2 regions of the Ensifer sp. NPDC090286 genome follow, and region 2 is predicted to be linked to the other one. Evidence: predicted binding sites of a transcription regulator. Region 2 holds the regulator's gene; the other holds the start of a gene.
The links. The regulator LexA, encoded in region 2, represses DNA repair genes until DNA is damaged. The targets are predictions, from matches to a motif close to TGTTCNNNNTGTGTTCNG.
Positions count from the first base shown of each region.

Region 1 (5,455 bases), on a different contig from region 2:
TAGTCTTCCAGCATTCCATGGACAGTCTGCGGGTTGTGTATGGCATCCAGAAAATCGGCGAAGGCATCATCTCCCATGTATTGTGACGTGGCCTTGTACCAGGCTTCAGGGTTGGCATTGATCACGCGTTCGGGGGTCTCGAGTTGCGCGAAAAAGAACCAATGCCACCATGCCTTCGCAAAGTGGGCGTTGCATCGCTCCAGCGCTTCGATAATAGGCACCCCGTCGAGAATGATGAGGCGCTCGACTGCTTCTGGATGGTCCATCGACAGCCGGAAGGCCGTATAGCTTCCTCGGTCGTGCCCGGCGACGGAAAACCGATCGAAGCCCAATCGCTGCATAAGCTCGATGCAATCCAGCGCCTTGGCTCTCTTTGATGAGCCAGAGTGGTTGGGCGTATCTGCAGGGATCGACGACTGGCCGAAGCCGCGGAGGTCCGGACAGACCACGAAATAGTCGGGAGCAAGCGTCGCCGCCACCCGGTGCCACGTCGCATGCGTGCGCGGGTGACCGTGCAAGAGCAGAAGTGGTTTTCCCCGTCCGCCATATCGCACGCGCAACGTCGCACCGGACACCTCGATCATTTTGAGCGTGAAACCTTCGAACATTGGTGCTGAACGACCGAGCGCGAAGACGGTTCCGCGCGCTGCATGGCACAGGAGACTGCAAAAGGGTTGTCCTTGGGGGAACCGGGATCCTTCGTCGACCGTTACGAAGGTCCATTCTGAAAAAGCGGAGAGCCAAATGTCCAGTGATCCGAAAGACGACCTTGATCCGAGCAATCCCCCCGTCAGCGGGACGACGGTCGGCCAATCGGTCGAAAGCAAAGCGCAGATGGCGGATGCAGAGACTGTTGCATCAGGCGGTCGAACCGAAACCCTCAATGTTTACCGGTTGGTTCCCATCGCTGCTGCCAGTGATCCACGATGGGCAAACGCACCCTCGCAAGGGGAAGTTGTCGTGGCGGCGCGCACCTCAGGGGACGCGCGCGTCGTCGCGGCCGGCGGCGAACTCGACTTCATGGAAATAGACGCAGCTCCGGCCGAGGATGTGACCACGGCCTCGGCAAGTCCGTTTCGATCCGAAAAGCTCTATAGTGTCGTCGAGATCGAAAGAGGGCGGCCGGGACTTGTAAGGGGTATCCTGTCGGGTGCGATTTCTGTCGGCAACATCAAGCCGACACAGGTATGACCTCTTGGCGAAGTCGACGTCAAAGCGCTAGCGCGAGCTGTGGTGCGCTTTGGGCGCTCGCATGGTCGAGCGACGAGAGGGTGACCCCCAGGAGTCGGATGCCCTTTGAGACGGGAAAGATCGGTGACAGGAGCAAGGTGATAATATCGGCAAGTTCGCTCGAACTCGATACCGGCGCCGTGACCGTCTTGCTGCGGGTGATCTGCGTGAAGTCCGCCCACTTCACCTTGAGCGTCACCGTCTTCCCGCGGATGCGATTGGCGTCGCAATAGCGCCAGACCTTATCGATCAACGGCTGGAGGCCGGCGTGCGCCGTTCCGAAGTCGTGGACATCGATTGTGAAGGTGTCCTCCGCACCGATCGACTTGCGCTCCCGATCGGGTTTGACCTGGCGCTCGTCTATGCCCCTCGCAACCCAGTAAAAATACGGCCCAGACTTGCCGAAGTGCTGCTGCAGGAAGACAAGGTCGCAGGCTTTGAGATCCGCACCTGTCTCGATCCCGAGCTTGTGCATGCGCTCCGCCGTTGCTGGCCCGACGCCATGGAATTTCTTGACCGGCAGCGCCTCGACGAAGGCCGGGCCGTTCCTGGGCGTAATCACAAAGAGGCCGTCCGGCTTCCTCTGGTCCGACGCCATCTTGGCGAGGAACTTATTGTAGGAAACACCGGCGGACGCTGTCAGTCCCGTTCGTGCCTTGATCTCCTGGCGGATTTCCTCGGCGATCTCGGTGGCTAATTCCATCCCCTTCAGGTTTTCGGTGACGTCGAGATAAGCCTCGTCGAGCGACAGTGGCTCGATGAGCGGGGTGTACTCGGAAAAGATCGCGTGGATCCGCTGCGACACGGCGCGATAGGCATCGAAGCGCGGCTTCACGAAAATCAAGTCCGGGCATTTGCGCTTGGCCGTTACCGAGGGCATGGCCGAATGGACGCCGAACTTGCGGGCTTCATAGCTGGCGGCCGCGACGACGCCCCGCGCCTCGCCGTGACCGACCGCAAGCGGAAGCCCGCGAAGCTCTGGATTGTCCCTTTGCTCGACGGATGCATAAAAGGCATCCATGTCCACATGGATGATCTTGCGCGGTCGGCCGGGCGTTTCCTCAGCCGTCACTTTGGCAGCACCATCGTGGCCGGATCATAGGTCACAACAGCAGGCCTTCTTCAGGGGGTGCCGCCGGCGGCTCGACGATGACCAGCATGTTGCCCGGCAGCGGCCGTTGCAGATGCTTGACCTCGTTCCAGGATCCTGTGAGCCAAAGGTCCACTTCCTCCGGCGTCGTCAGGATCACCGGCATGGCCTTGAAATGGATCGGTGCGACGATCTCGTTCGGCGAGGTCGTCAGGAAGCCGAAGAGTTCGTATTCGCGCTCACCGTCTCGCACCCGCCTCACACCCTTCCAGGGGGTCCAGAAGCCCGCGAAAAACATCAGGGGCCGATCCTTGGTGCCGGCAAACCAGGCGTTCGGGATCTTGCCTCCCGGGACTTTGCTTGCGGGATCAGGCTCGGCAAATGAGGTGAATGGCACTACGCAGCGGCTGGTCGGACCCATCCAGCGCCGCCAGTGCGGCGAATTCAGGTTTCGGATGTTGGTGACGCCGGGGTCGTAGTTCTTCACGACTTCCGGCGGGGAGGGCATGCCCCAGGTGGTGCGCGTAATTTCGCGCTCACCGTCTTCGCCGACGCGTACGATCGGCGCCTGGTAGCCGGGATAGACGTCCAGCGACGGCTCGTTCCAGCCGGCCTTGTCGCGGAAGGCCCTGGTGAACTGGATGACGGCATCACGTGTTGTCGTCAGATTGTAGAGATTGCACACGCTCCAATTCCTCCGTCTCCAGCGCCGCATTCACATCCGCGGTCGTCGGCGCCTGCCCCGTTTGTTGTGTTCGTCAGGAACTCTTGCCTCACGGTCAGTTGACTCGCAATGCGAAAGAGAACAAATAAAGAACATATCAACAGGAAGCGCTAATGCATAGGCCTGAGGAGCTGTTCCTTTCAAAATGCCCCGTCCAGTCGACAATAGGGTCGTTTCCGAGCTTCGTGAACGCATTCAGCGTCTTGAAGGGCCAAGCGGCCGCGCGCGGCAGGTTCTTCCGTTCGGCGATGCCGAAATTGACCGGCGCTTGGCCGGCGGAGGGCTGGCGCTGGGCGCCCTGCATGAGATCGCAGGCGGCGGCAACGGCGCGATCGACGGTGCTGCTGCAGCGCTTTTTTCGGCAGGCGTTGCTGCTCGCACAAAGGGCAAGGTGCTCTGGTGCGTGACACGACCGGATCTCTTTGCGCCCGCGCTTGCCCAGGTCGGTCTCTCGCCGGGCCGCGTTATCTATGTGGAGGCGGGGGACGAAAAGGCGCTTCTTGCCTGCATGGAAGAAGGCTTGCGTCATGGCGGCCTGGGTGCCGTTGTCGGCGAACTGGCGCGCTTGTCGATGACGGCCTCGCGGCGCTTGCAGCTTGCGGCCGAAAGCTCGGGCACGATCGGGATCGCGATCCGCCGGTGGCGACGGCAGGCGGAGGCCTCGGATTTCGGGCAGCCGACCGCTTCGACGACACGCTGGCGGGTTTCCGTCCTTCCCTCGGCGCCGTTGCCCGTTCCCGGCGTCGGCCGCGCGCGCTGGCTCCTTGAACTCATCCGTTGCCGATCCGGCGAAAGTGCAGATTTCGAAGTGGAGGCCCCCGATGCCAAGGGTCGTATCGCTGTTCCTTCCGACCTGGCCGACGGATCGCCTGAGGCGGAAGCTCGCCGACACCGCGCCGCCGGCTGACGCTCCGCTTGTGCTTGTTGGTCGCCGCGACCGCCGACGGGTCGTCATGGCGACAAACGCGGAAGCTCTTGCCGCAGGCCTGAGGATCGGCATGCCGGCAACCAAGGCACAGGCGCTTGTGACCGGTCTCATCGTCATGGATGCGGATCCCGTTGCCGATGCCGCGGCGCTTGAGCGCCTGGCGCTTTGGGCCTTGCAGCGGTACGCGCCGATCGTTTCCGCCGATCCACCTGACGGGCTGGTGATCGACACGTCAGGTGCCGACCATCTGCATGGTGGCGAGGAGCTCATGCTTTCGGGCATGGTCAATCGCTTCCATGGTTCCGGCATCGCCGCCCAGGTGGCGATCGCCGACACCTGGGGCGCGGCACACGCCGCTGCCCGCTTCCTCGCTCAGCCGACGCTCGCTGTAGCGCCTGGCACTCAAGGGGAGTTCCTCCGCACTCTGCCGATAGCAGCCCTTCGCCTCGATCCCTCGATCGTTCATGGCCTTCGCGTTCTCGGGTTCAATACGGTCGGCGACATCGACCGTCAGCCGCGTGCCCCGCTCTCCTTGCGTTTCGGGCCGGAACTTGGCCGGCGCCTCGATCAGGCGATTGGCCGCGTTGCCCAACCGATCGACCCGATACGCACGCCCGAGCTTATCGAAGTCCGTCGCTCGTTCGGGGAGCCGATCGCTGCCGCCGAAACCATCGCGCGCTATACGGCCAAGCTCGTCAGCGTCCTCTGTGGGCTGCTCGAGGAGAAGGGCCTTGGCGCGCGGCGCGTCGATCTCCTGTTTCATCGCGTCGACAATTCCTATCAGGCGATCAGGGCGGGAACGGCGACCCCCGTCCGCGACGTCAAGCGATTGACGCGGCTACTGACTGACCGCATCGAGACGATTGATCCGGGTTTCGGGATCGAGATCATGTCGCTGACGGCGACGCACACCGAACCGCTTGTTGCAACCCAGGTGATTTCGTCGCTGGTCGAGGAGCCGGAAGCCGATGTATCGGGTCTGATCGACATCCTCGGAAACCGCATCGGCCACCGGCGGCTCTTCCGCTTCGCGCCGGTCGCAAGCGACGTGCCTGAGCGCTCCATCGCCCGGATTGCGCCGATGGCGCCGGATGCGGGCGAGACCTGGCCCGGTCACTGGCCGCGGCCGACGCGCCTTCTTCTTCATCCCGAGCCGATCGAAACCATGGCGCTTCTTCCCGACCATCCGCCGGTCAGCTTCACCTGGCGCGGTGTCAGAAGGCGCGTGCGTCGGGCCGACGGGCCGGAGCGCGTTTTCGGCGAATGGTGGAAGCGCGACGCCGAGCTGGTCGCTGTGCGCGATTACTTTCAGGTCGAGGATGACGCCGGCGAGCGTTATTGGATCTTCCGTGCAGGCGACGGCGAACATGGTGAGACCGGCAGTCACCGCTGGTTCCTGCATGGGATATTCGCATGACGGCGCCGCGCTATGCCGAGCTGCAGGCGACGTCCCACTTTTCCTTTTTGCGCGGGGCCTCTTCCT
Region 1 covers NZ_JBIVYF010000004.1:204,204-209,658, forward strand. Annotated here, with positions in the region: gene ACIQUG_RS21525 (alpha/beta fold hydrolase) at 1-608, opposite strand, end outside; gene ACIQUG_RS21530 (hypothetical protein) at 745-1,191, shown strand; gene dinB (DNA polymerase IV) at 1,211-2,302, opposite strand; gene ACIQUG_RS21540 (SOS response-associated peptidase) at 2,334-3,005, opposite strand; gene ACIQUG_RS21545 (ImuA family protein) at 3,190-3,951, shown strand; gene ACIQUG_RS21550 (Y-family DNA polymerase) at 3,866-5,389, shown strand; gene ACIQUG_RS21555 (error-prone DNA polymerase) at 5,386-5,455, shown strand, end outside.
Region 1: ACIQUG_RS21545 (ImuA family protein) is a predicted target of LexA. The motif match lies at 3,122-3,139, and genes of this name have one in related genera.

Region 2 (5,455 bases):
CGCGTCGGGAAAGTCGCGGCGACGTTTGTAGGCGTCGAGCTTTTCGTCGATGAATTCTTCGAGGCGGGTGGCCGCACCGTCTTCGCCCGGCGTCCAGACCTCGCTGAATGTTGCTGCCCAGTCCGGCTTTGTCGGCAACAGCGACCAGTCGTCGAGGTGCTCCGATCGCGGCCAGGTTTCCGGTGCTGCAATATGGTGCGGCCGGTCGATCGGCGGTGCCGGCTCGTTTTTCAACTCGAGTGCGCGCCAGAACGGCGTGAACACGCGGTAGGGGCCGCCCGTCGTCGTCAGCAGCCGCATGGGCTCGTGCAGCAACTGCCCTGCAAAGCTCTCGGCGGTGATGCCCCGTTCGGCCAGCGCCTTCTTAAGCGCGGTATCCGTGGCGATGCCGCTCGGGTCGTAGCGGCGGTTCCAGTAGATGCGCTCCGCGCCGCTTGCGCGCGCGATCTCGACGATCACGTCCAGCGGCGTGCCTGATCGAAGAACGAGGCTTGAAGCGCGCTCGGCAAGACTTGCGCCCAAAGCTTCAAGCGAATGGTGCAGCCACCACTCCTGAGCCGCGCCGAGCGGACCGTTGCCGCTGTCAGCGGGTTCGCGAATATAGAGGGGAATGACGGCGGCTTCGCCGGCAGCGGCCGAAAGGGCGCGATTGTCGGCCAGGCGAAGATCCTTGCGGAACCAGACGATGATGGGTGGCGCCGCGGCCTTTGTCATGGAGAACCATCGGGAGTTTGGGGATTGATCACCTAGGGAACATAGGTGCAAAATGAAAAAGAGCCATTCGCATCGCTGCAAATGGCTCTTTTAGAAAGTGGCTCCCCGGGCCGGATTCGAACCGGCGACCTGTCGATTAACAGTCGAATGCTCTACCGCTGAGCTACCAGGGATCATCCGCGCCGCTGTTGTGCTGTGCGCTTCAGAAGTGAGGCTGCTAATACGCATGCTTTTCTGATTTGCCAAGCGCTTTTTTCAAAAAAAATGACAAGTTCCGTTGTCAGGCTGTGGAGAAGTCCCCAATTGTGGGAAAACACGCCGGATAGGGAATGATGAATAAAAACAGGAAGCAGATGCATTTCGGCATTGATCCGCAGACACGACAGATCGTGCTGGGCAAATGGCGCATCGCGCTGCCCGACTCTCCGCTCTTGCGCATCCTGCTGGGTTCGCTGCTGGTGTTCTGCGGTTTTCTCGGTTTCCTGCCCGTGCTGGGCTTCTGGATGATACCGCTGGGCCTGATCGTGCTTTCCCACGACATTCCCTCGGTTCGCCGCCGTCGTCGTCGCCTGGCCGTCTGGTGGGCGCGCTGGCGCGGGAAGACCAATTCTTCGAAAGGCTCCTGACCCGCACGGCGATTGCCGGTCCTCTTGTTGCGGGCAGGGCCGTTTCCAATCTTCGGGCGGTCGCGGTTCGATTCCCGAATATTTCAAGAACGGCCGTGATGCGCAGGGCGAATGACCGGTTCGTCGCAGTCTTCCCCTCTGTTGGGGTACCCTCGAAAACTTTTCGGCAACCCATCAAACGCATAATGCGGTCTCGAATCAGGATGGGGACCGATGGCCAAAGCCACTACGAAACGTCGACGCCGCAGTTCGGGCAGAAGCAGCAGCAAGCAGGGCGGCATGGCGCCGTGGTATCTGGCCGCAGCGCTCACCCTTGGCGGCGTCATGGCCTATGACCATCGCGCCGAGTTGCGGCACTGGCCCGTGGTTTCCGATGTCGTGGCCTTTGCGTCGCGAACGGAGACGAAGCCGAAGCCTCCGCGTGCCGTTCCTGAAGCGCAGGAGCGCGTCGCGCATCAGGCGGACAGGCACAAGCCGAATCCGAAGCCCGACCCGGTCACGAAGGTCGCTCTGGCCGCACCGGTACCGTCGGTGAATGTCGGCGTCACGCCACCCACCCCTGTCGTGCGACCGAATGAAGAGGTGAAGACGGCGTCCATCCGTACCGACCAGTTTTATTTCTGCGGCATTCGCAACGACAACTGCGTGATCGATGGCGCCACTTTCGTCTTTCATGGCGAGACGATTCGTGTCGCCGACGTCGATGCGCCGCGAATCCGCCAGGCAAGCTGCGACAAGGAGCGTTCGCGTGGCTTCTACGCCAAGCAGCGCCTGCGCGAGTTGCTGAACGCGGGCGACTTCAAGCTGGTTTCGGCAGGCGGGCGATCAGGCGCCAAGGCCGGCGAAAAACTGCGCCTGGTTACCCGCGGCGATCAATCTCTTGGACGCGTGCTTGTTTCCGAGGGGCTGGTGCGCCCGTGGGACGGACGCCCGACGCCCTGGTGCTAAGATAGCAAACGGCAGAAATCGACGCGTTCGTGTTGAAGGCGTCGTGTCTACACTTTGAATGAGGTGAAGATTTTGGAGGCCTCGCCCGGAATTGAACCGGGGTACAAGGATTTGCAGTCCTCTGCGTCACCACTCCGCCACGAGGCCTCACTGCTTGGATAACCAAGCGTTGGCGCGGATTTAGAATGATTGCAGAAAATCCGCAAGAGGCATTTTCTGAAAAATACAAAGTGGAATCAGCGAATGGCTGCTTTCCACAGGATGAGAGTTCGACGCGTATTTTCGCGATGGCCAGGAAACTGGTATCTCGTCAATGCCTTCGCGACTGGGGAGCTTCTCTTGTCTTTCAGCGAGTTGGAGGATGTGCGCGCGACCCCACGTCCGCGCAAGCCACGTCTCCTATGCCTCCGTCGGATCTTATCGCTTCGGTGAAATCGGTAGAGGGGGAACGATGACTCCGCTGAGATCAGCCGCATCGGTAGCGTCCGTCAACATTAAGAACGGAGGCAATGGCATCAATGAAAAAGAGACTGATCCTGACGGCGTTGGCGTGTTTTGCGACGACCGCTATTGAGGCGCACGCGGACGACCTGGTTTTCCAGCTGAAGAACAACACCAGCGTGGTCCTGACGAACTTTTATACGTCGCCGGTCGGCGTCAATGAGTGGGAAGACGATGTTTTCGGTCGGCAGGTCCTGAACCCTGGCGAGAGCATGGAAATCACCATTGCCGACGGGCGGGACGTCTGCAAATACGACATGCGATTCGAATTCGAAGAGGGCTCGGCCCTCGATACGACCGAGGACACGCAGGATCTCTGCGAACTCGGCGAATATACGATCCACGAATAGACGATCTGGATTTCAGGTCACCCGAAATGGAAAGAGCCTCGCCAATTGCCTTGGCGAGGCTCTTTTTTTTAATTCGGTGTTCTGCCTGCAGCTCAATGGTAGCGGCGAATCAGCCCGACGAGCTTGCCCTGGATCTTCACGCGATCCGGTCCGAAGATGCGCGTCTCGTAGGCGGGGTTGGCGGCTTCGAGCGCAATCGACGCGCCCTTGCGGCGGAAGCGCTTCAGCGTCGCTTCCTCGTCGTCCACGAGCGCCACGATGATGTCGCCGGGATTGGCCGAGTTGCCGTTGCGGATGATCACGGTGTCGCCGTCGAAGATGCCGGCCTCGATCATCGAATCGCCCTTCACTTCAAGGGCGTAATGTTCACCGCTGCCGATCATGTCGAGCGGAACGGTGATGTCATGGGTGTTGTTCTGGATCGCCGAGATCGGAACGCCGGCAGCGATGCGCCCCATCACCGGGACGGAAACGGACGTGCTTTCGGCAACCGGCGCCGGCTTCGGCGCGGCAGGAGCGGCCGCCGGCGGCTTTCCAAGGCTGCCTTCGATCACGCTCGGCGAGAAGCCCCTGCGCGGCTGCTGCTGGCCGGCGGCGTAGGCTTCCGGAAGCTTGATGACTTCGAGCGCGCGCGCCCGGTTCGGCAGCCGGCGAATGAAGCCGCGTTCTTCGAGCGCGGTGATCAAACGGTGGATGCCGGACTTCGACGCCAGGTCGAGCGCATCCTTCATTTCATCGAATGACGGCGGTACGCCCGACTCCTTCATGCGTTCGTGAATGAACAGAAGCAATTCCTGTTGCTTGCGGGTCAGCATGGCACGTCGCTCCAGAGGCGTGAAACAAATCAAGAACAGACACTATCTGTTCCATATGTGTTCCGCAAGTGCCTAAAATTCCGTGAATTCAGGCAATTGGCCGCTTCTGGGGGTGCCGATCGGTCACTTTTGCGGGAGCAGGGCGCTTATCGGCGACGGTTGCGTGCCAAAATCGCGCCGGATGACGCCAGTCTGCGCAGCTGATTCGAGCGAATCGCGGGGCTCTATGAGGAGAGATTTAGGTCGCTTGCGAGGTCGAGCAGGCGTCCTCGAACTCCTTCACCGTCTCTGCGCTGTTGTCTTCCGGCAGCACCGCGTCGGCGGCGTCGGTCGCGACGGGCGTGTCGCCGTCATAAACGAAGGACTGGATGTAGAACGCCAGCGCACCCTTCCACACGTTGCGTCCATCGATCTGATGGCACGGCACGGCCCGTTCGAAATCGGTCTGGAGTTCATCCACTGTCGCGGCGCTGAGCTTGACGTCAGGCATATTGGGCGATGCGACTATCGAAGCGAGAAGCAGGGCGGCAAGCACGGGGAACGTCCACTTGATGAAGGGGGCAAGATGGGGTGGTAAACGATGTGAACCGTGCTTTCGTTCCGAAGTCCAGCAAGCATGGCGATCACTCTGCCGTGTTCAACAGCTCTTTGCCTACAGGCTGTGTCTGATTTGCGCCAGCCGCTCCACCTCGAGTTCATCTTGAGCGTTCCTCTTGCGACCCGCGAAGAACGCGACGGCTGTACCGGCTTTAGGGCCGGGGGTGCGGGATGCGCAAAAATCCCTGCGAGGAAGGGGCATCACCGTCTCGACAGGAGGTCAAAAAAGGATAACTTTGCGTGGAAAGTGGGGTAATTGCATGCGTAGATTGTCGTTGGTGGTGCTCGGTCTGTTGCTCACGGCCGGAGCGGCGTCTGCTGAAGAAGGGCGTTCGAACATCTGGAAACGGATCAACGCCTGGACGGTGGGTTCCGATCCTTCCCTGGGAGGCTCGTGTTACGCCGCGACGAGCTATGATGCAGGCGCGATCCTTCGTATCGGCTTTTATCCGCGTGGGTCGGCGAACCTGGCGTTTCTTTCGATCGGCAATGCCGACTGGAAATCCATCGAGCCGCAGCGGGAATATGACGTCGCCCTGCAGCTCGACCGTGGTCGCCAGTGGCCGGCCGTTGCATTCGGCGTCGATCTTACCGGCGCCAAGGCCCTCGTCGTCAACTTTTCCAACACCGACTTCTTTACCGAATTCGTTCGCAAGAACACCTTGGCGCTGGCCTTCGAGGGACGCGTCGTCGCGAGCCTCAGCCTGCGCGATTCGATGAAGGCGGTGAGCGAGATGTTCAAATGTCAGGAGGCGGTGAGCGCCTTGATCCCGAATGGCGGGCAGGGGGCAGCGAACGATCCCTTTGCCGGCGCCGGTGGCACTGCCCCGAACAACGATCCCTTTGCCGGTGGCGGCCAGACCAAGTCGTCGAAGGATCCTTTCGCCATGTGATGGGCGCGTCC
Region 2 covers NZ_JBIVYF010000001.1:631,095-636,549, forward strand. Annotated here, with positions in the region: gene ACIQUG_RS03135 (cryptochrome/photolyase family protein) at 1-714, opposite strand, end outside; tRNA gene ACIQUG_RS03140 (tRNA-Asn) at 813-887, opposite strand; gene ACIQUG_RS03145 (hypothetical protein) at 1,047-1,340, shown strand; gene ACIQUG_RS03150 (thermonuclease family protein) at 1,554-2,288, shown strand; tRNA gene ACIQUG_RS03155 (tRNA-Cys) at 2,362-2,435, opposite strand; gene ACIQUG_RS03160 (hypothetical protein) at 2,798-3,139, shown strand; gene lexA (transcriptional repressor LexA) at 3,232-3,954, opposite strand; gene ACIQUG_RS03170 (hypothetical protein) at 4,193-4,489, opposite strand; gene ACIQUG_RS03175 (hypothetical protein) at 4,812-5,444, shown strand.